3 regions of the Nocardia sp. CY15 genome follow, and region 1 is predicted to be linked to each of the others. Evidence: riboswitches for the same ligand, from Rfam matches in the RefSeq annotation. Region 1 holds a riboswitch; each other region holds the start of a gene.
What was found. Region 1 has a riboswitch for S-adenosylmethionine ahead of GVY39_RS06300 (rhodanese-like domain-containing protein). Riboswitches for the same ligand answer to the same signal wherever they lie in the genome.
Positions count from the first base shown of each region.

Region 2: another riboswitch for S-adenosylmethionine. It lies ahead of GVY39_RS15060 (aminotransferase class V-fold PLP-dependent enzyme); the one in region 1 lies ahead of GVY39_RS06300 (rhodanese-like domain-containing protein).
Region 3: another riboswitch for S-adenosylmethionine. It lies ahead of GVY39_RS34335 (O-acetyl-L-homoserine sulfhydrolase); the one in region 1 lies ahead of GVY39_RS06300 (rhodanese-like domain-containing protein).

Region 1 covers NZ_VUOT01000002.1:101,959-112,185, reverse strand. Annotated here, with positions in the region: gene GVY39_RS06335 (nitroreductase/quinone reductase family protein) at 131-637, shown strand; gene fgd (glucose-6-phosphate dehydrogenase (coenzyme-F420)) at 701-1,711, opposite strand; gene GVY39_RS06325 (HAD-IIA family hydrolase) at 2,009-2,767, shown strand; gene GVY39_RS06320 (MarR family winged helix-turn-helix transcriptional regulator) at 2,899-3,348, opposite strand; gene GVY39_RS06315 (type 1 glutamine amidotransferase family protein) at 3,372-4,001, opposite strand; gene GVY39_RS06310 (RpiB/LacA/LacB family sugar-phosphate isomerase) at 4,108-4,554, shown strand; gene GVY39_RS06305 (O-succinylhomoserine sulfhydrylase) at 4,609-5,823, opposite strand; gene GVY39_RS06300 (rhodanese-like domain-containing protein) at 5,820-6,236, opposite strand; SAM riboswitch class IV at 6,251-6,367, opposite strand; gene GVY39_RS06295 (hypothetical protein) at 6,431-6,880, opposite strand; gene GVY39_RS06290 (FAD-dependent oxidoreductase) at 7,261-8,724, shown strand; gene GVY39_RS06285 (amidohydrolase) at 8,809-9,684, shown strand; gene GVY39_RS06280 (DUF456 domain-containing protein) at 9,688-10,185, opposite strand.
Region 2 covers NZ_VUOT01000010.1:156,843-167,069, reverse strand. Annotated here, with positions in the region: gene GVY39_RS15065 (Pls/PosA family non-ribosomal peptide synthetase) at 1-3,683, opposite strand, end outside; SAM riboswitch class IV at 4,209-4,322, shown strand; gene GVY39_RS15060 (aminotransferase class V-fold PLP-dependent enzyme) at 4,370-5,689, shown strand; gene GVY39_RS15055 (Uma2 family endonuclease) at 5,763-6,206, shown strand; gene GVY39_RS15050 (flavin reductase family protein) at 6,235-6,786, opposite strand; gene GVY39_RS15045 (YbaK/EbsC family protein) at 6,865-7,341, opposite strand; gene GVY39_RS15040 (2-oxo-4-hydroxy-4-carboxy-5-ureidoimidazoline decarboxylase) at 7,396-7,674, opposite strand; gene GVY39_RS15035 (crotonase/enoyl-CoA hydratase family protein) at 7,909-8,730, shown strand; gene GVY39_RS15030 (hypothetical protein) at 8,912-9,154, shown strand; gene GVY39_RS15025 (inorganic diphosphatase) at 9,292-9,783, opposite strand; gene dacB (D-alanyl-D-alanine carboxypeptidase/D-alanyl-D-alanine-endopeptidase) at 10,001-10,227, shown strand, end outside.
Region 3 covers NZ_VUOT01000006.1:130,897-141,123, reverse strand. Annotated here, with positions in the region: gene GVY39_RS10540 (MFS transporter) at 1-1,231, opposite strand, end outside; gene GVY39_RS10535 (NADP-dependent isocitrate dehydrogenase) at 1,558-2,775, opposite strand; gene GVY39_RS10530 (MFS transporter) at 3,123-4,649, opposite strand; gene GVY39_RS10525 (TetR family transcriptional regulator) at 4,749-5,453, shown strand; SAM riboswitch class IV at 5,506-5,616, shown strand; partial or broken gene GVY39_RS34335 (O-acetyl-L-homoserine sulfhydrolase) at 5,850-6,077, shown strand; gene GVY39_RS10515 (homoserine O-acetyltransferase) at 6,113-7,231, shown strand; gene GVY39_RS10510 (helix-turn-helix domain-containing protein) at 7,260-7,637, opposite strand; gene GVY39_RS10505 (nitroreductase family protein) at 7,707-8,354, shown strand; gene GVY39_RS10500 (DUF3017 domain-containing protein) at 8,406-8,651, opposite strand; gene GVY39_RS10495 (DUF2071 domain-containing protein) at 9,014-9,745, shown strand; gene GVY39_RS10490 (NAD(P)-dependent oxidoreductase) at 9,978-10,227, shown strand, end outside.

The DNA.
Region 1 (10,227 bases):
GGGTCCAGCGCGACGCGGACCTGCTCGGGGCGAGTCCCGACGCGACGGGTTCGCCGCGACAACGAGAGCGCGAGCAGCGCCGCCTCCCGAAGCCGCCGTGGCCGTTGCCGCTCGCCGCTATAGTCCGGGCATGGCTGAGCAATTTCCGGATCGGCAGTGGGGTTCGCGCACCAACCTATACGCCCGCGCGGCAAGTAGATTCGCGGCTACGAAGCTCGGTTCCCGGCTCGTCCGCGCCCTCACCCCGCTGGACCGGGCGGTCCTGGAACGCACCCACGCCAAATACACCGTGCTCGGACCGATCGGCGCGCCGGTCATCCTGCTCACCACCATCGGTCGCAAATCCGGCCGACCGCGCACGCAGCCGCTGCTGTACGTGCACGACGGCGACACGCTCTACGTGATCGGCAGCAATTTCGGCCAGGCCCATCACCCCGCCTGGACCGCCAATCTGCTGGCGAACCCCAAGGCGACAGTCGCCATCGCGGGTCGGCGCCTCGAGGTAACCGCCACCCCCGTCGAGGATCCGGATAAAACCGCCATCTTCCAGCGCTTCGTCGACATCACCGGCGCCTACGCCGCCTACCGCTCCCGAACCACCCGCGACCTGCGCATCTTCGCCCTCCGCCGGGCGTGATCGCGCGAGTGGCACACCGTCGCGGCCGAGAAGGCCACCGCGTGGTGTGCCGGTCGGGAAACGTCAGGCCAGCGCGCGCAGGCGGGGGGCCAGGTCGCGTTGGAAGAGGTCGAGGAAGCGCCGCTGGTCGTGGCCGGGGGCGTGGAAGACCAGGTGGTTGAGGCCGGCGTCGAGGTAGGGCTTGATCTGTTCGACCGCTTGGTCGGGGTCGCTCGCGACGATCCAGCGCTTGGCGATCTGTTCGATCGGCAGCGCGTCGGCGGCGGCCTCCATCTCGATCGGGTCGGTGATGCTGTGCTTCTGTTCCGCGGTGAGCGAGAGCGGTGCCCAGAAGCGGGTGTTCTCCCGGGCCAGTTCCGGGTCGGTGTCGTAGGAGAGCTTGATCTCGATCATCCGATCGATGTCCTCCACGCCGCGTCCGGCCTTCGCCGCGCCCTCGGCGACCGCGGGCATCAGCTTCTCGGTGTAAAGATCCATGCCCTTGCCCGAGGTGCAGATGAACCCGTCACCCGCGCGCCCGGCGTATCGCGCGACCAGCGGGCCGCCCGCCGCGACGTAGATCGGGATGCCACCCTTGGGCACGTCGTAGATGGAGGCGCCGACGGTCTTGTAGTACTGCCCGTCGAAGTCGACGCGGTCGCCGGTCCACAGGGCGCGCATCAGGTCGACCGCCTCGCGCAGACGCGCGAAACGCTCCTTGAACTCCGGCCATTCGCCGGTGTACCCGGTGGCGATCTCGTTGAGCGCCTCGCCGGTGCCGACGCCGAGCATGACCCGCTCCGGATACAGGCAGCCCATGGTGGCGAACGCCTGGGCGATCACCGCGGGGTTGTAGCGGAAGGTGGGGGTGAGCACCGAGGTGCCGAGTTGGATGCGCTTGGTGCGCTCGCCGACCGCGGCCAACCAGGCCAGCGAGAACGGCGCGTGCCCGCCCTTGTGCCGCCACGGCTGGAAGTGGTCGCTCACGGTGGCGCTGTCCAGGCCGTGTTCCTCGGCCAGCACCGCGATCTCCACGAGTTCACGCGGACCGAACTGCTCCGCCGATGCCTTGTATCCGAGCTTGAGTCCGCTCATCTGCCACGCTCCTCGCGTTTCGTTTCGCTGCCATCGCGATCCGTCATCGACAGTAGCCAACGCTGCCGCCGCCCCTGCCGATGGCCCGGCGCGGATGATCTTCGCAGTGGGGCGATCGCAGGCCCACCTCGACCGGCCGTAACAGGAGAACGCCGTGCCGGGGGTGGAATGTTTCTGCGGCCGAAGATGCCGACGGCACCGGCCCGGCCGGTCGTGCCGGTTTCGGTCGCGGGGCGATAGCGGATAATGGCCCGCGTGACCGCAGACGACGAGCCGATCCTGTCCTACTTGACCGATATGGACGGCGTGCTGGTGCACGAGGACCACCTCATCCCGGGCGCCGACAAGTTCCTCGCCGAACTGCGCGCCAACGAGACGCCGTTCCTGGTGCTGACGAACAATTCGATCCGCACCCCGCGCGATCTCCAGGCGCGGCTGCGCCACACCGGCCTGGACATCCCGGAAGAAGCGATCTGGACCTCCGCGCTGGCCACCGCTACCTTTCTGAGCGAACAGCGGCCGAACGGAACCGCCTACGTGGTGGGCGAATCCGGGCTCACCACCGCCTTGCACGAGATCGGCTATGTGCTGACCGACAGCGATCCGGACTACGTCGTGCTCGGCGAGACCCGCACGTACTCCTTCGAGGCGATCACCACCGCGATCCGGCTGGTCGAGCGAGGGGCCCGTTTCATCGCGACGAACCCGGACCCGACCGGGCCGTCCCGCGAAGGTTCGCTGCCCGCGACCGGCTCGGTGGCCGCGCTGATCACCCGCGCGACCGGCCGCGAACCGTACTACGTCGGCAAGCCGAACCCGCTGATGATGCGCTCCGCATTGCGTCGCATCGGCGCGCACTCCCAGTCCTCGGTGATGATCGGCGACCGGATGGACACCGATGTCATCTCGGGGCTGGAAGCGGGCATGCGCACCATCCTGGTCACCTCCGGCATCTCCACCCGCGCGTCCTTCGAGGCCTACCCCTACCGGCCCACGATGGTGGTGGACTCCGTCGCCGACCTGATCGGCAAGACCAAGTCCCCGTTCACGGCCTGATCTGGTGCGCGGGCCGACAGCCGCCCACCAGATCAGGGCTGGACGCTTCCGGTCCGAACACCGTCACGCGCACCGATCGGCCGTGATGCGTGATTCCTTCTGCGTCCGAGCCATTCGAGGAAATCCCGCCCTCAGTCGGCGTCGGTGGTGATCGCGTCCATCGCGGCGGACAGCTTCGTGAGCACCTCGACGGTGCGCACGAGCTGCTCGGGGCCGAGTTCGTCCGCGAGCCGTTCGGACATCACTTTGTGCTGCGGGTCGATGCGGCGGACCGCGGCCAGCCCCGCGTCGGTGACTGCGACGAGTTTCGCGCGGCGGTGCGCGGGGTTGGGACGGTATTCGGCCAGTCCCTTGTCCACCAGCAGATCCGCGATGCGCTGCACGCTCTGGCGGGTGATGCCCATTTCGCGGGCGATCCCGGCGACGGGCAGCGGCGTCCGCAACACCGCGCCCAGCACCTGCCACCAAGCGGCGGTGAGACCCGCCGGTCGCGCCAGTTCCTCGGCCACCGCGAGGAACTGACCGTTCAAACGGAACGACGTGATCGCCGCCGTGGCGAACAGCTCCTGTTCACCGGTCATGCCGAGCCTCCGATATCCCTCGCTCACGCATGCTGCGCGTCGTACTCCGCGAGCACCGCCCACCCGGCCGGATCGGCGTGGGCGAACAATCGGTACCAGCCGTCGAGCACATGCGGCTCGTACACCCCGAGCCTGCCGAGCACCTCGCGCGCGAATTCGAACGGCGCGCTCGCACTGGCGGTGATCACGTCCCCGTCGGTGACGGCAGGCTCGTCGACATAGTGCTCGGCGCCCGAATACCCGCTGTAGAGCAGGAATTCCGCGACATTGCTGGTGTGCCTGCGCGTATCGAGCAGGCCCGCCTCGGCCAAGCCGAACGTCGCCCCGCAGATCGCGGCGACCGGAACACCCGCGTCCACGAACTCGCGCGCCTTGTGGGCGAACGGCTCCAGCTCCGGCCCCTCCCAGGTCTCGGCGCCCGGCAGGATCAGCATCGCGCTGTCGGCGGGCGTGAGATCGGCGAGCACGAGGTCCGGCACGATGCGCATCCCGCCCATCGTTGTGATCGGTTCCGCCGTCGGGCCGACGGTCCGCACCTGCCAGGTTCCCGGCTCCCGATGCCAGCTCGACTTGTTGATGTGCGCGGTGGCCGCGCCCACCTCCCAGTCGGCGAGCGTGTCGTAAACGGCCATGTGCACTGTCTTCGTGGTCATGACAGTATCCTGTCATAATTGACAACATACTGTCAATCCTCGCAGCGCCGTCGAACGCCGGGTAGGAAGCACGACGCCTGGGCGAACCGGGAACTACGCTGAGTGCATGCGGATCTCGGTGGCGGCGGACGAGTGGGCCGGGGTGGCTCGGGAGCTGGTCGAGGAGCTGGGCAAGCGCGGCCACGAGATCGTGCCGCACGGCGCGCTATCGGACGAGGAACGCGACGACTGGGCGTGGGCAAGCGAAGCGGCGGCCCGCGACGTCGCCTCCGGCCGGGCCGATCAGGCCGTCGTTTGCTGCTGGACCGGTACCGGCGCCTCGATCGCGGCCAACAAGGTCGCCGGCGTCCGCGCCGCCCTCTGCGCGGACGCCTCGACCGCGGCCGGCGCCCGCACCTGGAACGACGCCAACGTCCTGGCCCTGAGTCTGCGTTCGACCTCCAGCGCCGAACTCCGCGAAATACTGGACGCGTGGTTCACGACCGAACCCAGCTCCGCCCCCGACGACCAGGCCAACATCGCCCATCTCGCCGAGATGGAACGGCGCTCCTGACACGCCGCACAGCTGCCCGAGATTCCCCTGACCCCTTGCCCGCGCGCGGCGGGATCAGGAGAGGGCGTGCTCGAGATCGGCGAGGAGGTCTTCGACGTCTTCCAAGCCCACCGAGATACGGACGACGCCGTCGGTCAGGCCGATGGTGGCCCTGCCTTCGGGGCCCATGGCGCGGTGCGTGGTGGTCGCCGGGTGCGTGATCAGGGTCTTGGCGTCACCGAGGTTGTTGGAGATATCGACCACGCGCAACCGGTTGAGAACCTCGAAAGCGCGCTTCTTCGCCTCGTGCTCGGGGGCGTTGAGCTCGAAGGTAACCACGGTGCCGCCCGCGCTCATCTGGCTGGTGGCCAGGGCATACTGCGGATGCGACGCCAAGAACGGGTAGCGCACCCAGCTGACCGCCTGATGATCTTCCAGGAAGCGGGCGATACGCAGGGCGGCCTCCGCCGAATGGCGTATCCGCAGCGGCATCGTCTCGAGGCCCTTGAGCAGCGTCCACGCGTTGAAGGGGCTCAGCGCGGGGCCGGTATGACGCATCAGCGTTTTCACCGGACCGTCGATGTAGTCCTTCGCGCCCAGGATCGCCCCGCCGAGCACCCGACCCTGCCCATCGATGTGCTTGGTGCCCGAGTAGACCACCACGTCGGCGCCGAGCTCGAAGCCGCGTTGCAGCAGCGGAGTGGCGAACACGTTGTCGAGCACGACTTTCGCGCCCGCCGCGTGCGCCAGCTCGGTCACCCGGCGCACATCGACCAAGGTCTGCATCGGATTGGCCGGCGTCTCGAAGAACACCGCCTGGGTGGGCACCGACAGCGCCTGCTCCCACTGGTCGAGGTCCTCGCCGTCGACGAAGACGGTCTCCACGCCCCAGCGCGGCAGGATCTCGTTGCACACCACGAAGCACGAGCCGAACAGGCTGCGCGCGGCGACGAGCCGGTCACCCGCCTTCAGCAGCGCGCCCAGCGCGGTGAACACCGCGGACATGCCACTCGCGGTCGCGAAGCACGCTTCGGCGCCGTCGATCAGGCGCATCCGCTCCTCGAACATGGCCACCGTCGGGTTGCCGTAGCGGGAGTAGACGAAGTGCTCGACCTCGCCGGTGAACGCGGCCTCGGCGGCCTCGGCGCTCTCGTAGACGAAGCCGGAGGTCAGATAGAGCGCCTCGGCGGTCTCCTCGAAACCGGAGCGCCGCAGCCCGCCGCGCACGCCCAGCGTCGCGGGGCCGACGCCGTCGGGCAGCGGCTTGTCGAACGCGCCGCCGGTGATCACGACTGCCGCCAGGGCAGTCCGAGGGCGCGCCAGCCGGCGCCGCCGCGATGCCCGAATTCGTCGAGAGGGCCTTCGAAGCCCTCGAGCACGTTGTAAGAGGTGCGGTAGCCCGCCGACGTGGCGGCGATCGCGGCGCCCACCGAACGCTGACCGGAGCGACAGAGGAAGACGACGGGGGCCTCGGGGTCGTGGCCGTCGAGCGCCTGCTTCAAATGCTCGACGAAGGCCTCGTTGCGGGCGCCCGTGGAATCGACCCACTCGATCAGCACGGTCGGCCGTTCGATCGAACTCGTGTCGGGGACGCCGACGAACTTCCATTCCGCTTCTGTCCGCACGTCCACGAGGACGGCGTCGGGATTGTCCCGCAACAGTTCCCATGCCTGCTGCGGAGTGATGTCACCGGCATAACTCATGTGCACCTCCTGCGAATCCGCACTTGCCGCGCCCGGGACCGAGGCGCCGCCAGGTCGTCACCCGGAGCACCCCACCGCGGAGGAGGGTTGCCGACCAGTAATGCCGGGGCTTGACACTGGTTCTCATGACCTTCGACTGAGATTGCACCGACCCGGGTCATCGTGTCAAACGATGGCTCACACTGCGGGAACGCTCAGGTGCAGACCAGCCACTTGTCGCCGGATCTGGTGAGAATCCAGGTGGAGGTGGCCGCCCTGCCGTCCACCGTCGTGGTGACGGTCGCCTTGCCCCGGTCGCCGTCCACCATCGGCGGGTCGATTTTCGCGATCTCGACGGGCTTTCCGGCGCCGTCCTGTCCCGCCAGGGGCGAGCGGTCGGCGTCGAATCCTTGGCACGCGGTGCCGGGCGGCGGCACGATGTCGCTCCGGTTGGAGCCGTCGACGAAGTTGCGCACGGCCGCCACGATGCGGTCGGCTTCTGTGACATTTTTCTCAGCGGGCGACAGCACGCCACCGAGCACGATCGCGATCAGCACGATCACCGCGACCACCGCTGCCGCGACGAACGGGGCCGCGGAGCGCTTGTCGGTCTGATCGACCCGGATGATCTCGTCCTCGCCCGCGGTCGGCTGCTGTTCGGTCATGGCTCGATGATCCCTGGTCGGCGCCGGTATCGAGCGCTCGGCCCCCGGCTCGAGACAGTGGCGGCGCGGACCAGCTGCGGGCGGGGCGCGATAGGCGGCGCGGGAGCGGGTAAGCGAGGAATGTGACATGCGATGGCATCCGCCGAGTTCACGCACCGACGCGGGGCGGTATGGACCATCCCGATAGAATCGCGGGACGGCGGCCTGCTGTCATAGCGAATCGGCAGCTCATCGCCGCGGCGAACGGAGCACCGTGCAGCCACGAGCCGGCAACGCCGGCGTCCGCACCGGACGGGTGCGACCGAGCCGGTGCGTCAACTTAGCCTAAGCTAAGCCCAGACGTCATTAATTGTTTCGACCATAAAGGTGCGCGTAAAGAGATGACCGAACAGAGTGAAGTATCGGATGGCGGTGTGCGCGAGCCCTCCGTGGTGACGCAGGCTTCCTCCTCCGGGCCTGACGCGCACACCGCGAGGACCCGCCCGCTGCGCATCGCGATCGTGGGCGCCGGGCCGGCTGGGATCTACGCCGCCGACGCGTTGATGAAGTCCGATGCGGAGGTGAGCATCGACCTGTTCGAGCGCATGCCCGCGCCGTTCGGGTTGATCCGCTACGGCGTCGCGCCCGACCACCCGCGGATCAAGGGCATCATCACCGCCCTGCACAAGGTGCTGGACAAGCCGCAGGTCCGCCTGCTCGGCAACATCGACTACGGCACCGACATCACTCTCGACGACCTGCGGGCCTTCTACGACGCGGTGATCTTCTCCACCGGCGCCAACGCCGACCGGGCGCTGCCCATCCCCGGCATCGATCTCGACGGCTCCTTCGGCGCCGCCGACTTCGTCTCCTGGTACGACGGCCACCCCGACGTCCCCCGCACCTGGCCCCTGGACGCGGAGAAGGTCGCGGTCCTCGGCGTCGGCAACGTCGCGCTCGACGTCGCCCGCGTGCTGGCCAAGACCGGCGACGAGCTGCTACCCACCGAGATCCCGCCGAACGTCTACAAGGGCCTGAAGGAGAACAAGGCCGTCGAGGTCCACGTCTTCGGCCGCCGCGGACCCGCCCAGGCCAAGTTCACCCCGCTGGAACTGCGCGAGCTCGACCACTCCCCCACCATCGAAGTCATCGTCGACCCCGAGGACATCGACTACGACGAGGGCTCCGAAGCCGCGCGCCGTCATTCCAAGCAGGTCGACATGGTCGCCAACACCCTCGAGCAGTGGGCCATCCGCGACGTCGGCAACCGGCCGCACAAACTGTTCCTGCACTTCTTCGAATCCCCCGCCGAAGTGCTCGGCGAGAACGGCAAGGTCGTCGGCCTGCGCACCGAGCGCACCCAGCTCGACGGCACCGGCAACGTCAAGGGCACCGGCGTGTTCAAGGACTGGGACGTGCAGGCGGTGTACCGCGCCGTCGGCTACCTGTCGCAGAACCTGACCCAGCTGCCGTTCGACGACCAGGCGGGCACCGTGCCGAACGAGGCGGGTCGCGTGATCGCCGACGAGAACGCCGACGGCGCCGAGCGCTACCTGCCCGCCACCTACGTCACCGGCTGGATCAAGCGCGGCCCGGTCGGCCTGATCGGCCACACCAAGGGCGACGCCAACGAGACCATCGCCTGCCTGCTGGACGACGCTCCCGGCTTCACCCCGGCCGAGCAACCCGAGCCCGAGGCCGTCACCGAGTTCCTGGAGAGCAAGGGCATTCCGTTCACCACCTGGGCAGGCTGGTACCGCCTCGACGCGCACGAACGCTCGCTCGGCGAGCCGGAGGGCCGCGAGCGGGTCAAGGTCGTCGAGCGCGAGGACATGCTGCGCGCCAGCGAGCCGCACAAGGTCTGATCACACCGCGGTGACCGACGCCGCTGCCACCGCCGCACCCCCGCTGTGGCAGCGGAAATTCCGACACTGAGGCATTCTGTACAAGTGTTCGATGCCCACCTGCACATCTTCGACCCGCGGTTTCCGCTGGCCGAGAACGAGGGCTACCTGCCCGATCCGTTCACCATCGCCGATTACCGCAAGCGCATGTCGCGATACGACATCGGAGGCGGCGCGGTGGTCAGCGGGTCGTTCCAGGGCACGGACCAGAGTTATTTGAAGGCCGCCCTCGCCGAACTCGGCGAGGGCTGGGTCGGCGTCACCCGGCTCGATCTGGACGCCACCGACGAGGAGATCCTCGAACTGGACCGGGTAGGTGTGCGCGCGCTGCGGTTCAACCTCAAGCGCGCGGCCACCGACATCACCGGGATGACGTTGCAGGCGCTGCGCGCCTACGAGCTGGCAGGCTGGCACGTCGAGGTCTACATCGACGGCACCATGCTGGCTTCGCTGCAACCGGTCATCTCCAAGCTGCCCGCGCTGTCGGTCGACCACCTGGGCATGTCCGCGGAAGGCGTGCCCTTCCTGCTCGATCTCGTCGACCGCGGAGCCAAGGTCAAGGCGACGGGTTTCGGCCGGGTCGCGATGAACGTCGCCGACACGCTGCGCCGTATCCACGCGGTGAATCCCGAAGCGTTGATGTTCGGCACCGATCTGCCCGGCACCCGAGCCGGACGCCCGTTCCGGGACTCGGACGTCGATCTGCTCTGTGATGTGGTGGGCACCGACATGCACGCGGTGCTGGAGGACAACGCCCGCGCGTTCTACCGGCTTCCGGCCCGGGAGCGCACCGTCAGCGACGATCCCGCCCCCACGCTGCCGCTGTACCGCCCGGAACCGCCGACTCTCCGGCTGCACCGCGACGAACTCCCGGGAAGCCGTGCGGGAGACACCATTCCGTTCCCCGCCATCGATCGGTAGCGCTCAGACGGCGAAGACGCCGACGATCCAGACACCGATGGCCAGCAGCGCGCCGAAGAGCTCGATCAGGATGGACAGGCCGACGCCCTTCAGCGCGTGTACCGTCGCTTGCCAGGCCTGCTGGTTGACGCGCAGCCGCTGGAGTTCCGAAAGGTACACGCCCAGCACGAAACCGATGAACAGGCCGACCACCGGAATGACGAAGAAGCCGACGACGCCGAGGATCGCGCCGAGCAGGACCGCTCGGTTGGACACTCCCGCGTCCTTCATCTTGCGCCCCGGCCAGGTGTATTTGACGACCCCGGAGAGCACCAGCAGCAGCGTGCTGATCGCGAAAACCGTCCAGGCCGTGGCCCCTCCGGTCAGAAAGGCCCAGACGGCGATCGCGGCGAAGATCAGGATGACGCCCGGCAGGATCGGGACGACGATCCCGACGAGGCCGACCAGAATCGCGAGGGCGGCGAGAAGGGTGTACCACCCCTGATCAGAGAGCGCTTCCACACGTGCAGCCTATAGTGGCCTGCCCCGCGGAGCCGTCATGAG
Region 2 (10,227 bases), on a different contig from region 1:
ACCACACAGCCGCGTTCCACGGTCGCGCCGTCGCCGAGAGTCACCAGATCCGCCTCCGGTAGCCAGTAGGACTCGCACCATACCCCGCGGCCGATGCGGGCGCCGAGGCCGCGAAGCCAGAGGTTCAGGACGGGCGTCCCGGTCGCCGCGCGCGCGAACCACGGTGCGGCAACCGTTTCCACGAACGTGTCGGAGACCTCGTTACGCCAGACGAACGAGCTCCACAGCGGATGCTCCTCGCTGCGGATTCGTCCCACCAGCAACCATTTGGCGGCCACCGCGCTCGCTCCGGCGACGGCGCCCGCCGCCAGCAGCACCAGCCCGCTGAGCAGTCCGGCGGTGAGGTGGCCGAAAGTTCGCGCGAGCCAGGCCAGGGTGAACAGCACGCCGAGGCCGATCGCGAAGGTCACCAGGACAGGGAACAAGCGGCAGGTTTCGACGAGGCCCCTGGCGACGCGCAGGCGTAACGGCGGGTCGAAGGTCCGCGCGGTGTCGGCGCTCTCCGCGGCGCGGCGCAGCCGCACCGGCGGGCTGCCCAGCCAGGACGAGCCGGCCTTCGCCTTGGACGGCGCCGCCGACAGCACCGCGACCAGGCCGTTCTTCGGCACCCGGCGGCCGGGCGCGGTCATCCCGGAGTTGCCGAGGAAAGCGCGCTTGCCGACCTTCGCCTCACCGATGCGCAGCCAGCCGCCGCCGAGTTCGTACCCGGCGATCATGGTGTCGTCCGCCAGGAACGCCCCGTCGGCGACGGTGGTGAACTTGGGCAGCAGCAGTACCGTGGACGCCTCGACGCTCTTGCCCACCTTCGCCCCGAGCGAGCGCAGCCACAGCGGCGTGAGCAGGCCGGCGTACAGCGGGAACAGGAAGGTGCGCGCGGAATCCAGCAGCCGCTCGGTGGCCCAGGCCTGCCAGCCGACGCGGCTGCGCACCGGGTGGTAGCCCTCGGTGAGACCGATGCTCAGCAGCCGGACCGCGACGATGGTCGCCGCGGCGTACACGCCCAGGCTGAGCAGGGTCGCGAGGGGCAGGACGGTGAACGCCCGCGCGACGCCGTCGGCGAGCGTGCGGGTGTCGCGAACGAACCACGCGATGAACACGCCACCCGCGCCGATACCGAGAATCGGCATGGCGGCCAAGGCCATCGAGGTGATGCCGAAGACGCCGACCCAGTGCCGGGCTCGGTCGGGCCGGTGCGACGGCCAGCGGTGCTGGGCCTTGCCGACCTTCACCGCAGGCGAACCGGCCCACTCCTGGTCGGCCTTCACCTTGCCCGATACCGCGGAGCCGGGCGCCACCTCGGCGTTCCTGCCGATCTTCGTGCCCGGCAACAAGATCGAGCGCGAGCCGACCACCGCGCCGGGGCCGATGGCGATCGGACCGAGATGCACCACGTCGCCGTCGATCCAGTAACCGGACAGGTCGACCTCCGGTTCCACGCTGCAACCGTCGCCGAGTTCGAGCATGCCGGTCACCGGCGGGAGACTGTGCAGGTCGACGCCCTTGCCGATCTTCGCACCCAGCGCGCGAGCGAACGGCACCATCCACGGCGCACCGGAGAGGTTCTCGGCGCCGCTGGCCGCGGAGAGGCGGACGGCCGCCCACAAGCGCAGGTGCACCGATCCGCCGCGCGGATAACGGCCGGGGCGGATGCCACGCAGCAGCAGGCGCGCGCCTGCCACGCAGATGGCCATGCGGCCGGGTGGGGAGATGAACAGCGCGAACGCGACCAGCGTCCACCACCAGGACAGCTGGGGCAGCCAGGGCAGCGAGCCGGACCAGGCCGCGATGTTGCCGACGATCGCCAGCCAGGTGAGCCACTGCAGCCCGGTGAGGGTGGTGAGGGGGATGGTGGCGAGCACCTGCGCCGCTTGCGCCATCGGTGGCGTCGGTCGCACCGTCCGCTCGGCGACCGCCACCGCGGGCGTGGTCTGCTCCAGCAGGTCGGCGAGCGCGCCGAGGCGGGGATGGTCGTAGACATCGGCGACCGTGATCTGCGGATACCGTTCGCGCAGCGCGGTGACCAGTTGCGCCGCCGCGAGCGAGCCGCCGCCCAGATCGAAGAAGTCCGCGTCGAGATCGCCGACCTCCGCGCCGAGGATGGAATCCCACAGCCCCGCAACCCACTGGGCGGTGCCGGTCAGGTCGTTGTCGTCGTCGTCCTCGGCGGCATTGGGCAGCGGCCAGGGCAGCGCGTCCCGGTCGACCTTGCCGGAGGTGCGGGTGGGCAGCTCGTCGACCACCGCGAGCCTGGGCACCAGCGGCGCCGGGAGTTGTCCGGCGAGGGCGGCTCGCGCGGCCTTGGCATCGAAGTCCGCCCCCGGCCCGGTCACATAGCCGACCAGGAGCTTGTTGCCCGCCTTCGTGGTTCGGATGGCCGCCGCGGCGCCCGTGACGCCCGGGAGGTGCTGGAGAGCGTTGTCTATCTCGCCGAGTTCGATGCGCCGACCGCCCAGCTTGATCTGATCATCGGCGCGGCCGAGGAAGATCAGCCCAGCGCTGTCGTTGCGGACCAGATCGCCGCTGCGGTAGGCGCGCTCCCAGCCGACGGAGTTCAGCGGGGCGTACTTCTCGGCGTCCTTGACCGGGTCGAGGTAGCGCGCGAGACCGACTCCGCCGATCACCAATTCACCGGATTCGCCCTCGGCCACCGGATTGCCCGCTGGATCCACCACGACCAGATCCCAGCCGTTGAGCGGCAGTCCGATCCGGATCGGCCACCGGCCGTCCAAGCGCGCGGCGCACGCGACGACCGTCGCTTCCGTGGGGCCGTAGGTGTTCCATACCTCGCGAGCCGAATCACCGTTGCCCGCAAGGCGTTCGGCGAGTTCCGGTGGCACGGCCTCGCCGCCGAAGATGAGCAGGCGCACCGCCTCCAGCGCCTCGACCGGCCAGGTCGCCGCCAGGGTCGGTACGGTCGAGACCACGCTGATCTCCCGCCGCACCAGCCAGGGACCGAGATCGGCTCCGGTGCGCACCAGATCGCGTGGGGCGGGCACCAGGCAGGCGCCGTTGCGCCAGGCCAGCCACATCTCCTCGCAGGAGGCGTCGAACGCGACCGACAGACCCGCGAGTACCCGGTCACCGGGACCGATCGGAGCGTCGCGGAGGAACAGGTCCGCTTCGGCGTCGACGAAGGCGGCGGCGTTGCGATGAGTGACCGCCACGCCTTTCGGGGTTCCGGTGGAACCGGAGGTGAAGATGATCCAGGCGTCGTCGCCGGGGCCGGGCAGCGTCGACCAGGTCTCCTCGCGCTGTCGCTCCGCCGCGCGGATGCCCGCGGCGGTGGTCTCGATGCCTTGCGCGGTCACGATCGCGGTGACCTGCGCCTCCCCGAAGACCAGTTGGGCGCGCTCGTCCGGGTCGTCGGCGTCGACCGGCACGTAGGCGGCGCCGGAGTACAGGATGGCGAGAATGGTGACGTAGAGCTCGCGGGTGCCCGAGGGCATGCGCACGCCGACCCGGTCGCCCGGCCGCACGCCCGCCGTGGCGAGGCGAGCCATGGTCTTCTCGATCTCGACGACCAGCTCCAGGTAGGACAGCACGACTCGGCCGTCATCGATGGCGGGGGCATCGGGGTGCGCGAGCGCCGTCGCGGTGAGGATGTCGACCAGCGTCCTGGCCGCCGGCGCGTGATCGCCGCGCGACAACGGACGCGCCGGCGCGTCGACCTCTGTCTCGAGCATGGTGCTCTGTGCACCTCCCATCGACCTGCCTCACACTTTCCTGTTGTTGTGTCATAGCTGGGTTACCAAAGGGCAAACGCCATGCTGGCCAGTTGTCCACGGTACCCGGGGTTGTCGTCGTTTGTTGTTCACCGGACGGCGCGCGGGAGCGGCCGGTGCTGCGGGTGTTGTTGCAGGTGAGCCCGCTATTTACGGCTTTCCGCAGGGCAACAGCTGGTCGGCGGGTCAGTCTCGTGCATTCGCCACGAGATCGCTGAACCGAGGGTGTGATTCCGCTCATCGAAGCGGTCGGTTGCCTCCCGCACGGCGGTGCCGAACGTCGAGTCGCGGATCGCGGCACCGGGCGCGGTGGCAGTCGTCTGTCGCCGAGGGGTCCACGATTTCGCGAGGCAGGCGCGGCTCGCGTGTCTTCGTGGGGGTGCTTGTAATGGCTCCCACATGGTGGTTAGGTCCACGCGGTGCTCGTGGGGGACTCGGGTCGGATGTGGTTGACAGTGCCGGGGCGCTTCTGCCACTCTCGGGTCAGGTCATGAGTGCCAGTGCAAAGCCCCGGCTTGCTGGCCGGCAACCCTCCTCCGCGGTGGGGTGCTCCGGGTGACGACCCGGCCGCCGCCCGACCGGGCGCGGCAAGCGCGGACTCGACGACTCATCTGATCGCGGGTCCCTTAGCCGACGGGATTCACGTGATGACTACTGCCCTCGACAACGCCTGTGCCGCACTCGCCCAGGTCTCCGGTGACCAACTGCGCGTGCCGTTGGTGCAAGGCGGAACGGCGACCTACGCCAACTTCGACTACGCGGCGAGTGCGCCCGCTTTGACGCAGGTCAGCGAGCGTGTGCAGCAGCTGCTTCCGTTCTACGCGAGCGTGCACCGCGGTGCGGGCTACGCCTCCCGGATCTCCACCGAGTGCTACGAGGCCGCTCGCGGGTCGGTCTGTCGGTTCCTCGACACCGCCGACGACCAGGTGGTCGTCTTCACCCGCAACACCACGGACTCGCTCAACCTGCTCGCGTCCTGTGTCCCCGGCGACACGGTGGTGCTCGACATCGAGCACCACGCCAACCTCCTGCCGTGGACCAGGAATGGAAGGCGCGTCGTGCAGGCGGCGGGCACGGTCGAGGAGACGATCGGCAAGCTGGTCGCCGAACTGTGCAGCAGGCCCGCGGCTTTGCTCGCGGTGACCGGCGCCTCGAACGTGACCGGTGAGGTGCTTCCGCTGGAGCGTCTGGCCACCATCGCCCACCAGTGCGGCGCCCGCATCCTGGTGGACGCGGCGCAGTTGGCGCCACATCGGCGGATCAGCCTGCGCGACACCGGCATCGACTATCTGGCGTTCTCCGGACACAAGCTGTACGCGCCGTTCGGTGCGGGTGTGCTGGTGGGCAAGCGGGATTGGCTCGACGCGGCCCAGCCGTACCTGGCCGGTGGTGGGGCGGTGCGCGAGGTGCGTACCGACGGGGCCGAGTGGGCGCCTGCTCCGCAGCGGCACGAAGCCGGTTCGCCGAACGTGCTCGGCGCCGCCGCGCTGGCCGCCGCCTGTGACACGCTCGGTGCCATCGACGCCGAAACCCTTGCCGCGCACGAGCATCGGCTCGCCGACCGCCTCCGCGACGGCTTGGCCGCGATCCCCGGCGTCCAGCTGTTGCGCATCTGGACCGACAGTCCCGACTCCGTCGGCATCGTCGCCTTCACACTCGCCGACTTCGCCCCCGGCCACGTGGCCGCCTATCTCTCCGCCGAGCACGGCATCGGCGTGCGTGACGGACGTTTCTGCGCCCATCCGCTGCTCACCCGCCTCGGGCTGGCCGGCGCCCTGCGCGCCAGCATCGGCCTCGGCACCACCTCCGCCGACGCCGACCGTCTCGTCGAGGCCGTGGACACCCTGGTGCGCACCGGCCCCAGCTGGGACTACACCGTCACCAACGGCCTGTGGAATCCCACCCCCGAAACCCGCCCCTTCACCTCCACGGCTCCCGCCGGCGCTGCCCCCTGCTTGGTCGGCTGAGTCCGCGTACGCCCGATCAGGGCAGCGCCGCCGGATACTATCGCCGTATTCGAATCCGAGCTGAGGCGAACTTATGAGCACGCTGCCCGTCTGGGCCACCGATCCGGGGGCCCTCCTCATCACAGAGGAGGGCTACGCGGCGCTTCCCGAAGACATCCAGCGGCAGATCGAGGTGGTCGACGGCCATGTGATCATCTGCCGCAGTGGGACCTTCGAGCACAACAATGTGGCGCGGCGACTGGCCAACGCGTTGGAGCAGGCCGCCCCGGACGAGCCGTGCACCGGAGTAGTGACCGACTTCGAAATGCATTACGTGCGCAGCCGCCCGGGAAGCCCTGGTTTCTCTTTTCGCCGCCCGGACGTGGCGTTGCACCGGTGTATCAATGGCGATCGCAAGTTGACGACGGCGGACGTACTGCTGGTGGTCGAAGTCGTCTCACCAGTGTCCGAGTACGTGCTCCGGCTGACCGGCCCTTTCCCCGTGGACGTCGACTTCGCCACCTTGGACGGGGCGTGAGGCCGGGTGGCGTAGTCGGAATCTACGGTCAGTCGCCCAGGGCGGTGGGGCGGTAGTAGCGGCCGTTGTAGTACAGCAGTGGCGAGGCGGCGGGCTTTTCGTCGGTGTTGTCGTGGACGCGGGTGACCAAGCCGACGACGAAGGTGTGGTCGCCGATGGGGATCAACTGGTGCACGGTGGCGCGCAGCCAGATGGGGGTGCCGTGCAGAACCGGTTCGCCGGTGTCCAACGTGGTCCACAGTGCGCGGTCGGTGAAGCGCTCCTCGGCGGCGCGGGAGAACCGGTGGGCCAGGTGCTGCTGGTGTTCGCCGAGGAAATGGATGACGACGGACTCGGCGTCCAGCATGGCGGACAGGCTGGAGGAGGTGTGCGCGATGTTGAACGAGACCAGCGGCGGATCCAGCGACAGCGAGGCGAAGGAGGTCGCGGTGAAGCCGACCGGCCCCTGCGGCGAGTTCAGCGTCACGACGGTGACGCCCGCCGGATAGTGGCGCATGGACGCGCGATACTGCTCCGCGGTGATGCCGCTCAGATCATCGGGAATCTGTAGTCCCGTCTCCGGCCGTGGTGCGTCGGTCACATGACGAAACTACGCCCGGACGCCCGAACCGCGCGGGGTGTGTGGCCTTCGGCATGATTTCCGCGGCCCGGGCCCGAGTCAGTCCACGTCGATCGGAAGACCCGCGGTGATCCGCAGCAACTGTGGGAACGACGTGCGGAAAATGGTGTTCGGGTGCCCGCCCGCGGCCCATATCTCTCGATGGGCGGCCAGCGCGTTGTCCACCCAGGTGGGAAGGTTGGTCGGGTGGCCGACCGGCGCGACGCCGCCGATGGGCTGACCGGTCACTTCGCGCACCATATCGGCGGGGGCGCGGGTCAGTGTCCCTTCCAGGCGCGCACCGGTCTTCGCCAAGTCGACCTGGTGCGCGCCCGAAACCAGTAGCAGCACCGGGTCGTCGTCGAGCAGGAATACCAGTGATTTTGTGATCGCCCCGACATCGACGCCGAGTGCGCGCGCGGCATCCGCGGCGGTGTGCGTCGGTTCCGGCTGGGCGACGATGAGACCGTGATGGCCCCGTGAGATGAGGGTGTCCGCGACCCGGCAGGCGACCGGGGGCAATGACGACCTGCGCATCTCACCAGGGTAGAGCGATTGCGGACCGTACGCCGGGCGAGTCGCGCCGCCCGCTCAGTATTCCGGGTATCCCTCGCTGGGACCGAGCATTCCGGCGATGCGTTCGCCGGTGATCCGCGCGAGTTCGGTCACGTCGCGCGAGGAGACCGCTTCGTGCGCAACCGCTTCGAAGGCGCGGTCGACATCCCGCGGGGACAACGCGAGCAGTTCGGCATCGGCCTTGCTCAGCAGTGCCTCGCGGTCCCGGTACGGGCGAGCGTCGGCGAGTGTCGCCGCCCACGTCACGTTGCAACAGCATTCATACAGCGCGTGAACCGCGCGACCGCGGGGCATTTGGTTGAATCGGTCGAGGCCGATTCCGCGATGCATCAGCACAGTGTCCTCCGAACCCGATGAATGAGGTTTGCTGACCTGCTCATGATCCGCTTTTCTCCGAACCGGGAACCAGTAGATCACTGCGAATTCGCACAGCCTTTACACTCGCGCGACTTCCTTTGCGAGTCGCGCACGCCGGGACGTTTCCCGGGTCGGAATACCGGCCGCGACGAGTCTCGATACGCTGTACAAATGACAGATTGGCAGGCTTTCACCGTCGAAACCAAGGATCACGTCGCGCAGGTGACGCTGACCGGCCCCGGCAAGGGCAATGCGATGGGCCCCGACTTCTGGCGCGAGTTGCCGGAGGTCTTCCAAGCGCTCGACGCCGATTCCGAGGTGCGCGCGATCGTGCTGACCGGCTCGGGAAAGCATTTCTCTTACGGCCTCGACCTGCCCGCGATGAGCGGCACGTTCGGTCCGCTGCTGGCCGAACGGGCGCTGGCCGCGCCGCGCACCGACTTCCTGACCGAACTGCGCAAGATGCAGGCCTCGGTCACGGCGGTGGCGGACTGCCGCAAGCCGGTGATCGCCGCCGTGTCCGGCTGGTGCATCGGCGGCGGGCTGGACCTGATCGCGGCGGTCGACATCCGCTATGCCAGCGCGGACGCCAAATTCAGCCTGCGAGAGGCCAAGGTCGCGATCGTCGCGGACATCGGCTCGCTGCACCGGCTGCCCGGCATCATCGGCGAGGGACACCTGCGTGAGCTCGCCTACACCGCCAAGGACATCGACGCCGCGCGCGCGGAGAAGATCGGCCTGGTCAACGACGTCTTCCCGGACCAGGAGTCGGTGTTGGACGCCGCGCACGCCACCGCGCGCGAGATCGCCGCGAACCCGCCGCTGGTGGTGCAGGGTGTCAAAGACGTGCTGGATCAGCGGCGTAAGGACGAGGTCGCAGCGGGCCTGCGCTACGTCTCCGCGTGGAATGCCGCGTTCCTGCCCTCGGAGGACCTCACCGAGGCGATCAAGGCCGTCTTCGAGAAGCGCCCGCCCGAGTTCCGCGGTCGGTGATGCCCACGGCGCCCGACGGCGGGTCGGGCGCGCCGTGCACCAAGGGTGGGGAGGAAGGGTGGGCAAGGTGATTCGCCTCAGGGTTGCCCTGCCCTCACCCTAGGGGTGGCTGTGTGCGGCGCCGAACGTCCATATCGTTTGGGACGTCAAAGATTTCGCCTCGCATTCAGGAGCACAAGAAATGCGTATCAAGTCCTTCCTCGCCGCTGGTCTGCTGGCCACCGCTGCCGTCGCCGGGGTGTCGACGGCCGCTTCGGCCTCGGCCGCGCCGGTTTACCAGGACGTCGCCTACAACGGCACCTACATCGGTACCTACGCGACCTTCGAAGCCTGCCGGGCGGACGGTATCTCGCCGAGCACCGGCGGCTACTACTGGGAGTGCATCGAGACCTACGACGGCTGGGACCTTTACATCTCCTACTGAGCCACCTGTCACCGAGAAGGGGCATCCGGTATCCGGGTGTCCCTTTTCACCCTCTCGGGCCTTCGATGCGGCCCGCAGAGCGAAGCGGGGAGTCCGGGCCTACCGGACTCCCCGCTTCGCTTGTGCCGTAGCGGCTTTCAGTGTCCGCCCTGGTCCTTCAGGCGCTGGATGGACGCCTCGACCTCGGCCTCGGCCTCGGCGCGCCCGACCCACTCCGAGCCCTTGACGTACTTGCCGGGCTCCAGGTCCTTGTAGCGCTCGAAGAAGTGCTTGATCGCGGCCAGCTCGAACTCCGGGACGTCCTTCAGATCCTGGATGTGGTCCCAGCGCGGGTCGCCCGCCGGTACGCACAGAACCTTGTCGTCGCCGCCGGCCTCGTCGGTCATCTTGTACATCGCGACCGGACGGGCCTCCACGATCACGCCGGGGAACACCGAGTCGGGCAGCAGGACCAGCGCGTCCAGCGGGTCACCGTCTTCACCGAGGGTGTTCTCGATGTAGCCGTAGTCGGCGGGATAGACCATGGACGTGTACAGGAACCGGTCGAGCCGGACTCGGCCGGTCTCGTGATCGACCTCGTACTTGTTCCGAGAACCCTTGGGAATCTCGATGGTGACGTCGAACTCCACGCCATCTCCTTCGTGCATCGGTGCCGAGCCCGGCGACTCGGCTTCTTTTCGGCGACTGCCGACTCGGCCGCTGCGGAGTGCGCCGACTCGCCAGGTTGTTCAGGGGAACGGTTGCGCAACGAGGATAGTGTGGTCCCCGGGGATATGGGTGCGGCAGGCGGCTGCTGCGGGAATCGGTCAGGAGAGCGGCGGCGACGTGTTTGGTGGCAACGAGAACATCGGTGGGCTGGCCGCCCGGCGGCGTCGCAACAGATGGATCTGGATCTCGGCCACGCTGGTCGTGCTGCTCGCCGTCGCCGTCGTGGCACTGCTCGCGGTGCGGCCGTGGACCGACGAGTTCCGGCACGGCGGGTTGACCATCGCCGCCCCGCCCGCTCCGGTCGAACCGTCGCCACAGGTCGGCGCGGCCCGGCCCACCGGTTCCGCACCGAGTCCGGCGGGCGT
Region 3 (10,227 bases), on a different contig from region 1:
CGTTCGCCGGCTCGATGACCTTGCTACCCGGCCGCGATCCGCGCGCTGCCCACACCGTCACTGTGAACAGCAACACGCCTGATGCGGCCAGGGCGGCCCCGACCAGGGCCGGGGCCGTGTAACCGAGGCCCGCGGCGATGACCAGTCCGCCGAGCCAGGCCCCCGCGGCGTTGGCGATGTTCAGGGCGGCGTGGTTGAGGGCGGCCGCGAGCGTCTGGGCGTCGGCGGCGACGTCCATCAGGCGGGTTTGCAGACCGGGAGCGAGCGCGGCTCCGGAGCCGCCGACCAGCAACGCGCCGAGGGCCGCGGCGTAGGGGTTGTGCGCGGCGACGACGAAGCCGCCGAGGATGACGGTCATCGCGATCATCGCGCCGAAGATGGCGCGGTCGACGCCGCGGTCGGCGAGCACGCCGCCGACGATGTTGCCGATCACCATGCCGACGCCGAAGAGCATCAGCACCAGCGGCACCAGTGCGGCCCGCAGACCCGCGACGTCGGTGAGCGTGGTGGCGATGTAGGTGTAGACGGCGAACATTCCGCCGAATCCGACGGCGCCGACCAGCAGTGTCAACAGCACCTGCGGGCGGCGCAGCGCGCCGAGTTCGGTCCTCGGGTCGGTCACCGTGATGCCGTCGAGTTCGGGGACGAAGCGCAGCAACGCCGCGACGGTGGCCACTCCGATCAGCGCGACCACCACGAACGCGTCGCGCCAGCCGAGATGCTGGCCGAGCCAGGTAGCCGCGGGAACGCCGACAACGTTGGCGGCGCTCAAACCCAGCATAACCGCGGCAACTGCCTTCGCCCGCTGCCCGACCGGGGCGAGTGTGGCGGCGGCCAGCGAGGCGACACCGAAGTAGGCGCCGTGCGGCAATCCCGAGACGAACCGTGCCAGGACCAGCGTCTCGAATGAGGGGGCCAGCACGGTCGCCGCGTTGCCCAGCGTGAACGCGACCATCAGCGCGACGAGCAGCCGCTTGCGCGCCACCCGCGCGCACAGCGCCGCGATCAGGGGTGCGCCGATCACCACGCCGAGCGCGTACGCCGACACCGCGTGCCCTGCGGTCGGCTCGGAGACGTGCATGGCCGAGGCGATGTCCGGCAGCAAACCCATGGTGACGAATTCGGTCGTCCCGATGCCGAACCCGCCGAGAGCCAGCGCCAGCATGGCCGGTACGTGCCAATCGGTTCGCTGGGGCGGCGCGGTGGTGCGGGTGGTCCCGGGGCTGGTCACGTGTTCATGTAACCGTTCGCGGCTGGTATTCGCTTCCCCAGCACACGTGAGTTCGACCACGGGGCGGCGAGGAATCGTGCAGTTCGACATGGCGATCCGCGCAATACGGACGAATCACCCCGCCCGGGCATCGCATTCCGGCAACCGGGCGGCACTCCGAGTGATCCGTTCTGACAAGAACAGTCCGGGCACCCGTTCCACTGCAGGTGGGGCGGGTGCCCGATGGTGTTCGCCCGGCGCTGGGTGAGTGAATACCCAGCGCCGGAGTCGGCCGAGCGGCTCGGCCCCGCGGTTCGGCGCCGAGACGGCCGCGGCGCCGGAAACGCTCAGCGCAGTGCGCGAGCCAGGTTGGCGTCCAGCGCGCCGAGGAACTCCTCGGTGCTCAGGTAGCCCTGGTCCCCGCCGACGAGCAGCGCGAGGTCCTTGGTCATCTGGCCGCCTTCGACGGTCTTGATGACGACGTCCTCGAGGGTCTGGGCGAAGCCGATGACCTCGGGGGTGTTGTCCAGCTTGCCGCGGTGCTCGAGGCCGCGGGTCCAGGCGAAGATCGACGCGATCGGGTTGGTCGAGGTCGGCTTGCCCTGCTGATGCTGGCGGTAGTGCCGGGTGACGGTGCCGTGCGCGGCCTCGGCCTCACAGGTCTGGCCGTCGGGAGTGAGCAGCACCGAGGTCATCAGACCCAGCGAGCCGAAGCCCTGTGCCACGGTGTCGGACTGCACGTCGCCGTCGTAGTTCTTACAAGCCCAGACGTAGCCACCCTCCCACTTCATGGAGGAGGCGACCATGTCGTCGATGAGGCGGTGCTCGTAGGTCAGGCCCGCGGCGTCGAACTGGCTTTTGAACTCGGCGTCGAAGATGTCCTGGAACGTGTCCTTGAACATGCCGTCATAGGCCTTGAGGATGGTGTTCTTCGTGGACATGTACACCGGGTAGTTCTGCTGCAAGCCGTAGTTGAACGACGCCCGCGCGAAATCCTCGATGGACTTGCGGAAGTTGTACATGCCCATGACCACGCCGCCGTCCTCGGGCATCTTCACGACCTCGTGCACGATCGGCTCGCTGCCGTCGTCCGGGGTGAAGGTCAAGGTGACGGTGCCGCCCTGGAACACCTTGAAATCGGTGGCACGGTACTGGTCACCGAAGGCGTGGCGGCCGATGATGATCGGCTTGGTCCAGCCGGGTACCAGCCGGGGAACGTTGGAGATGATGATCGGGGCACGGAAGATGGTGCCGCCCAGGATGTTGCGAATGGTGCCGTTGGGCGAACGCCACATCTTCTTCAGACCGAATTCCTTGACGCGCGCCTCGTCCGGGGTGATGGTGGCGCACTTCACACCGACGCCGTGCCTCTTGATGGCTTCGGCGGCATCGACGGTGACCTGGTCGTCTGTCTTGTCGCGGTACTCGATACCGAGGTCGTAGTACTCCAGGTTCACGTCGAGATAGGGGTGGATCAGCTTGTCCTTGATGAACTGCCAGATGATCCGGGTCATCTCGTCGCCGTCGAGTTCTACGACGGTGCCTTCAACCTTGATCTTGGACATGGATCTTCGTGTCCTCCTAGGATGGTGCCCTCATTGCACGGCCAGGCGAACACGCTTGTGAGCGGACCCCAGCTGTTCCAACAGACAACGTATATGTCCCGCGTTGTCGGCGAGACGTGTGGTGCAAACAAGACAAGCGTACTGCTGCCCGAGTCCTCACCGCACGGGCAGCCCCCACAGTGAGATGCGCCACCTTTGTTACCGATTGGTAGGTCGGCGGCGGCTCCCAGCAGCGCGAACAGGCGCCGTCGCCATGATCCGCCTTCCGTTACGGCGCGGCAACCACTCCCCGCAGACGACGAGGTCCGCGCAACCCGTGACGTTGCGCGGACCTCGGTCTCAGCGGATCAGACGGTGGCCGGGATCCGTCCCTGCTCCTCCGAACCTTCGATCAGGTTCTCGGGCCGGTCGCGGATCATCAGCGCGATGATCGGAATGGCGGCGAGGAAGAACCCGGCGCCGACGTAGAAGGCCACGTCGTAGCTGTGGATCGCGGCTCGCGCGGCCAGGTTGTCGAGGCCAGGGTTGTCCCGCGCGAAGCCCTCGGCGACCTGCACCGAGATGGTGGTCAGCAGCGCCGTCCCGACCGCACCGCCCACCTGCTGCGCGGCGTTCAGCAGCGCGGAGGCGACGCCGGAGTCCTCCTCCTCCACCTGATGCAGCGCGACCGTCTGCATCCCCACGAACAGCGGACCCATGCCGAGCGCGATGAGCACCTGAGCGGGCAGCACCCCGGAGAGGAAGGTGTCGCCGTAACTCAGCTGGGCCAGCAGCACCAGCCCGATGACGCCCAGTACGGCGCCTGCCAGCATCAGCGGGCGCGGGCCGAGCTTGGGCAGCAGGGCGCTGGTGAGTCCCGCCGAGATCGCGATGCCCGCCGGGAAAGGCAGGAACGCGAAGCCCGCCTTCAGCGCCGAGTAGCCCAGGGTGATCTGGAAGTAGTAGCTCAGGAACAGGAACATCGCGAACATGGCGATCGGGATGAGCAGCGCGGCGAGGAACGCGCCGCCCCGGTTGATCTCCCCCGGGATGTGCAGCGGCAGCAGCGGGTTCGACGAGCGCCGTTCGATCACGACGAAGGCGATGAGCAGGGCGAGCCCGGCGACGAGCAGCGCGAGGGTGCTTCCGGCCAGCCAGCCGTCGTCGGCGGCGCGGCTGAATCCGTACACAATGGCGATCAACCCGAACGTCACGGTGACGGCACCGGGCACGTCGTATCCGCCGCTGCGCGGAGCCGGGAGGTCCTTCGCCACCCAGGCCAGCGCCCCGAGCAACGCCAGCAACGCGATCGGCGTGTTGACCAGCAGGCACCAGCGCCACGACGCGTACTCGGTGAGCGCGCCGCCCGCGATCAGGCCGAGCGCGGCGCCGCCCGCGGAGATGCCCGCGAACACGCCGAAGGCGGTGGCCCGCTCACCCGGCTCGGTGAACGTCACCGACAGCAGCGAGAGCGCGGCCGGGGCGAGCAGCGCGGCGAACGCGCCCTGCAACGCGCGTCCTGCGAAGAGCTCCGCTCCGTTCTGCGCGAGACCGGCCAAAGCCGAAGCGCCGGCGAAACCGATCAGGCCGATGATGAAAATTCGGCGGCGCCCGAGGTAGTCGGCCAGCCGGCCGCCCAGCAGCAGGAGACCGCCGAAGATCAGCGTGTAGGCGGTGAGCATCCATTGCCGGTTGCCGTCGCTGATGCCGAGATCGCGCTGCGCGAACGGCAGCGAGATGGTCACGATGGTGGCGTCCAGGACCACCATGAGCTGGGCCGATGCGATCACTGCCAGCGCGAGCCAGCGCGCTGAACTGCCCGGCTTTCGCGATGCGTGCACCGCTGTCGCGGTTTCGGTCACGTTGTCTCCTCGTTCCTCGATGTCGGGAACCATCCTGTCATTGAGCGACATTTGGCGTCAAGCGCAAAATGTCGTAGTACGACATTTGTCGGTTACGGACAGGAAAACGGCGGGTTGCGTTACCATGAGGACATGCTCGAGTCATCGGCGCCGATGGGCGCGGGCGCAGCGGCCGACCAGGCCCCGGCGACGGCAGGACTGCGCGAACGCAAGAAGCAGCAGACCAGGCTGCGCATCATGGCGGCCGCCCTCGATCTGTGTGATACGCAGGGCTTCGACGCGACCACCATCGAGCAGATCGCCAACGCGGCGGATGTCTCACCGCGCACGATCAACCGCTATTTCGACAGCAAAGAGGACATCGTCCTGGGGCCCGTCCACGACTTCGGGCGCACCATCGCCGAGACTCTGCGCGGAATGCCCCGCACGGGCAACGAGCTCGAGGCGTTGCGCGAGGCCTTCCTGCAGGTGGTCGATCGAGCCTCCGAGGCCGGTCCGGCCGACCCGCTGTCGTTCCGGCAGTTCCAGAAGGTACAGCGGATTCTGCGCAGCAGTCCGTCGGTCAGCGCGCGCAGTCTCGAACACGCCGACGACAAGCGGACCGCGATCGCGGCGGTGGTCGCCGAGCGCCTCGGTGCCGAACCGGACGCCCGTGCGGTGCGGCTCATCGTCGGCACCTGGCAACTGATCGGCCATGTCGGCATGGAGTGCTCGGACGACTTGTTCCTGGACGAGGATCTGGCCACCGCGGCCGAAGCGGGACGCACCGCGTTCACCGAGACCTTCGACGAATTCGTGCGCGTCTGCCGCGTCGCGCCGCAGCCCGGCGGCGAGTGAAGTCGGTGGAGGATTTCGGAGGCTGACCGACCGCCGGTTATGATGCCGGGCAGGTCATGAGTACCAGCGCCAAGCCCCGGCTCGCTGATCGGCAACCCTCCAACCGCGGTGGGGTGCTCCGGGTGATGACCTGGCTCCCGAAAGCCGGGAGCAAGCGCGTAGTAGGAGGTCGCCGGCATGTGTTGTCGTACACACCGCTAACCCCCCGAATACCGGCGAACACCTTCTTGGGAGCAAACCATGAGTGAATCCATCGCGCCCGGGGCCGTGCAGGACCCGGTGCAGTGGTCCTTCGAGACCGAGCGCAGCCGTGCGGGCCGGACCACCGACGGCACGCACGCCCCCGCGCTGCCGGTCCAGCGGACCGGTTCGCACACCTTCGGCGACGCCGCGCGGGACGGATCAGCCCTGCACAGCCGCGTGGCTACCATCGGGGATGTGCGTCCCCTCGTGATTCACCGTGCGTCGATGACGCATTCTCAGCTCACCCTCGAGGCACAGCTCGTCCTCGGAGTCGCTTCCGGACCGGTCCGCTCCGCCGTCGGCGTCGGCGTCGGCGTCGGCGTCGGCGTCGAGACCATGCCGACCGATCTGCGCGCCGGTTTCGCGGCGGCGACGACGTGACCGTGGGTACCGAACAGAGCGTGCGGGCCTCCGCCATCGTCCTGCCGCCCCCGGATGGACAGCTCGGCACCGTGGCCATCGGCGATGTGCGACTCGAGAACGGAGCGGTCATCCCGGACGTGCACCTCGCGGTGCAGCGCTGGGGTGAGCTCTCCCCCGCGCTGGACAACGTCGTGCTGGTCGAGCACGCCCTCACCGGCGACTCGCACGTCGTCGGTAGACCCGACGACGTGCACCCGATGCCCGGCTGGTGGGACGGCATGGTCGGGCCAGGCGCGCCGCTGGACACCGACGAATGGTGCGTGATCGCGACCAACGTGCTCGGCGGCTGTAAGGGCAGCACCGGGCCGTCATCGCTCGCTCCGGATGGGAAGGTCTGGGGCGCAAGGTTTCCCGAGATCTCCATCCGCGATCAGGTGACCGCGGAGGCCGCTCTGTTCGACCTGCTCGGCGTCGAGCGGCTCGCCGCCGTGGTCGGCGGGTCGATGGGCGGCATGCGGGTGCTGGAATGGATGGTCGGCGCACCCGAGCGGGTCGCCGCCGCGCTGGTCCTCGCCGTGGGCGCCCGCGCTACCGCCGACCAGATCGGCACCCAGACCACCCAGATCGCGGCGATCAAGGCCGATCCGGACTGGCAGGGCGGCGACTATCACGGCACCGGCCGCGCTCCGCTGACGGGCATGGCCCTGGCCCGGCGGATCGCGCACCTGACCTACCGCACCGAGTTCGAGCTCGATCACCGGTTCGAGAACAGACCTCAGGACGACGAGGACCCGTGGACCGGCGGCCGCTACGCGGTGCAGAGCTACCTGGATCACCAAGCCGAAAAGCTGTGCAAGCGTTTCGATCCCGCCACGTATGTGCTGCTGACCGAGGCGATGAACCGCCACGACGTCGGCCGCGACCGGGGCGGCATCGAGGCGGCGCTCGCCGCGACGCCGGTGCCCTGCGTGGTCGGCGGCGTCGACTCCGACCGGCTGTACCCGCTGCGGACCCAACAGGAACTCGCGGATCTCCTACCCGGCTGCGACGGACTCGAGGTGGTGCACTCGCGTGACGGGCACGACGGGTTCCTCACCGAGGCGGCCGCGGTGTCGAAACTGCTGACCGAGACCATGCGACTCGCTCGGGACGGCATCCGGACCAAGCGCTGACCGGCCCCGAGCATTCGGTGCCGGGCCGTCACCCCGCCGCTGCTCGTCGGGCCGCCTCGATCCGGTTGATGTTGGTTTCGATCCAGTCCCGCAGCGCCGCGATGGGCGTGCGCAGGCTGTGGCCGAGTTCGGTGAGCGTGTAGTCCACCCGGGGCGGGACGGTGGGATGCACTGTGCGCGTGACGAATCCATCGGCCTCGAGTTGGCGCAACGTCTGCGTCAGCATCTTCTGGGAGATGCCGCCGATCCGGTGGCGCAGGTCGGTGTATCGCAGGGTGCCGTCGGCGAGCGCGTCGATGATCAGCACCGTCCACTTGCCCGCGATGTGGTCGAGGACCTCCCGCGTGGGGCACTTCGCGGAGTACACATCGGCGGGCAGGCCGGAACTTTCCACGTAGGTGGGCACCTGATGGAGTGTAGCGCACTATAAAGTGCCGTCTTTCCATTGGAGTGTCACTCTCCGATAGTAAGAATCATGGAGATACAGCAGATCTCGGTGTCCGAAGCGATCCGGGGACGTCGTACAGTGCGGCACTACCGCGCCGACCCCGTGCCATCCGCACTTGTCGACGAGGTGGTCGAGTTGGCGATGCAAGCACCGAGTGCGTGGAACATGCAGGACCGGTCGATCGTGGTGGTGACCAGCGAGTCCGGCCGCGCGGCGCTGTCGGAGGCGGCGTTCGGCCAGCCGCAGCCGAGAGAGGCGCCGGTAGTGCTCGTCTTCGTCGCCGATCCCGCCGCCTGGCGCGACCACAACGCCGATATCGCCGAACTGGCCGGCCGAAACGGCGCGTGGAACGCCGAGTTCACCGCGTTGTTCGACGCGCGCGCCGAGTACCTGGCATTGGAGCAGCGCGGACTGCTGCGGGAGAACGCGGTCAAGAACGCGATGATCGCGGCCACCTACGCGATGCTCGCCGCCACCGGGCTCGGTTTGGCCTCCGCGCCGATGAACGGCTGGGACGCCGACCTGGTCAAGCAGGCCATCGGTATCGGCGACCGCGATGATCTCGCCATCGCGGTGCTGGTCACCATCGGCTACAGCGACGCCCACCCACCCCATCCCGGACGCCGTCCGCGCGAGCGAACGGTCTTCGCCGAGCGATACGCCGCTGCCCGCTGATCACGGAGGGGCGACTCGGCTCGGCCGGGTCGCCCTCCGATCACCGACCTGTCAGCCGACGCCGAGCGTGTTGATCGTGGCCGCGAGGAACAGGATGCTCGACCCGAGCAAAGTCAGCGCGCCGACGTCGAAGGGCTTGCTGCGCACCGCGAGCAACCCGACCCGCGCGGTCGGCAGGCACAACCGGAATGCCGCTGCCAGCAGCGTCGCACCGCCGAAGAAGAACGCCCCCCGCCGCCACCGATCGGACGCGACGAACACCACCGCCACCACGATGACAAGCGTCACGACGACCATAGGCAGATGGCAGCGCAAGAACTGCGCCCCGAGACTTCGTCGCCGGCCCCGGTGCTCCGTGATAGGCGTGTCGGCATCGGTCACGCCCCGATTCTTGCAGACCCCCTCGCCATTGACCGGCATCGGGCGTACGCGGACGATGCGCGTCGTACCCGGCGCGCTGCCCGCGTACGAAATACGAGGAGCCGCGTCATACGGTCACTCGACCGACGCCGGTCGAGCGCGTGCGTCCTGCTACCTCGATCGAGGGCGACCGATACGCGGGTCGGTGCTGGCACCTGCGCCTTCCGTGTACCGTCGAATGCGGAGGGGTTGGTACCGCATCAGCGGTGGAGCCGGCTCCTGAGGAGAGGACCCATTGCGTGTTGCCTCAGATCTCGAGCGTCATCGAGAGACGTCTTCTGGTCAATTACCGCGTCGAACCCGACGTTGCGGCAAACCTGCTACCGGCGCCACTGCGACCGCATCTGGTCGGCGACTGGGCGATCGCGGGGATCTGTCTCATCCGGCTCGCTCAGGTTCGTCCGGTCGGGCTGCCCAGCTCGGTCGGGGTGCGCAGCGAGAACGCCGCGCATCGAGTAGCCGTCGAATGGGACGGCCAGGATGGGGTCGAAACCGGCGTCTACATTCCGCGCAGGGACAGCGGCTCACCCCTGAATGTGCTGCTCGGAGGACGCCTGTTCCCCGGTGTGCACAGCTTCGCCCGGTTCGATGTCCGGGAAACTGCACACGATCTGCACGTCGCCTACACGACCAGGGACAGGTCGACCCAGGTCAGTGTGGATGTACGCACGGCCGACGAGTTCGAGGGCAGCGCGGTGTTTCCCGATCTCACCGCCGCTTCGCAGTTCTTCCGCCAGGGCTGCACCGGTTTCTCCGCCGGCCGTGACGGCACGCGCCTCGACGGCCTCGAACTGAGGACGCACGAATGGCGGGTGCACCCGGCGCATACGCACGCTGTCCAGTCGACTTTCTTCGACGACCCGACCCGGTTCCCACCCGGCAGCGCGACTCCCGACTGCACGCTGCTCATGCGTGATGTCCCGGCCGTATGGAACACCACCGCGCCGATGCGGACCCCGGCAACCGCCTGATTCCGCTACGCCGAAAGCTCGCCACAACGACGGAGGCGGCCACCTCGACCACGGCGGCCGATTGTGACTCCGGTCATACGAGTTACGGCCGAGCCCGCCGCTGTCTGGGCACTTACCTGGACGTACGCAACTCCTCCGAAAAGTGCGTACTTGTCGTCGTCGCTGGATGAGCAAACACTCGGTCCTTGTCGCCAGGCCGTGAGTCGCACGGACACGGCACGATTGGAGTCGCATGATCGATCAAGAGACCGCGGTGACCGTGCTCGGCACGGGTTCGATGGGCTACGCCCTCGCAAAAGCCTTCCTCGCGACGGGACATTCGACCACCGTGTGGAATCGCAGCCCGCAGCGGGCGGCACCGCTGGTGGACGCGGGCGCGCACCAGCAGTTCGACATCGCCGACGCCATCACCGCCAGCCCGCTGATCATCACCTGTCTGACTACGTTTCAGGCGACCCGCGACAGCCTGACCGCCGCAGAGA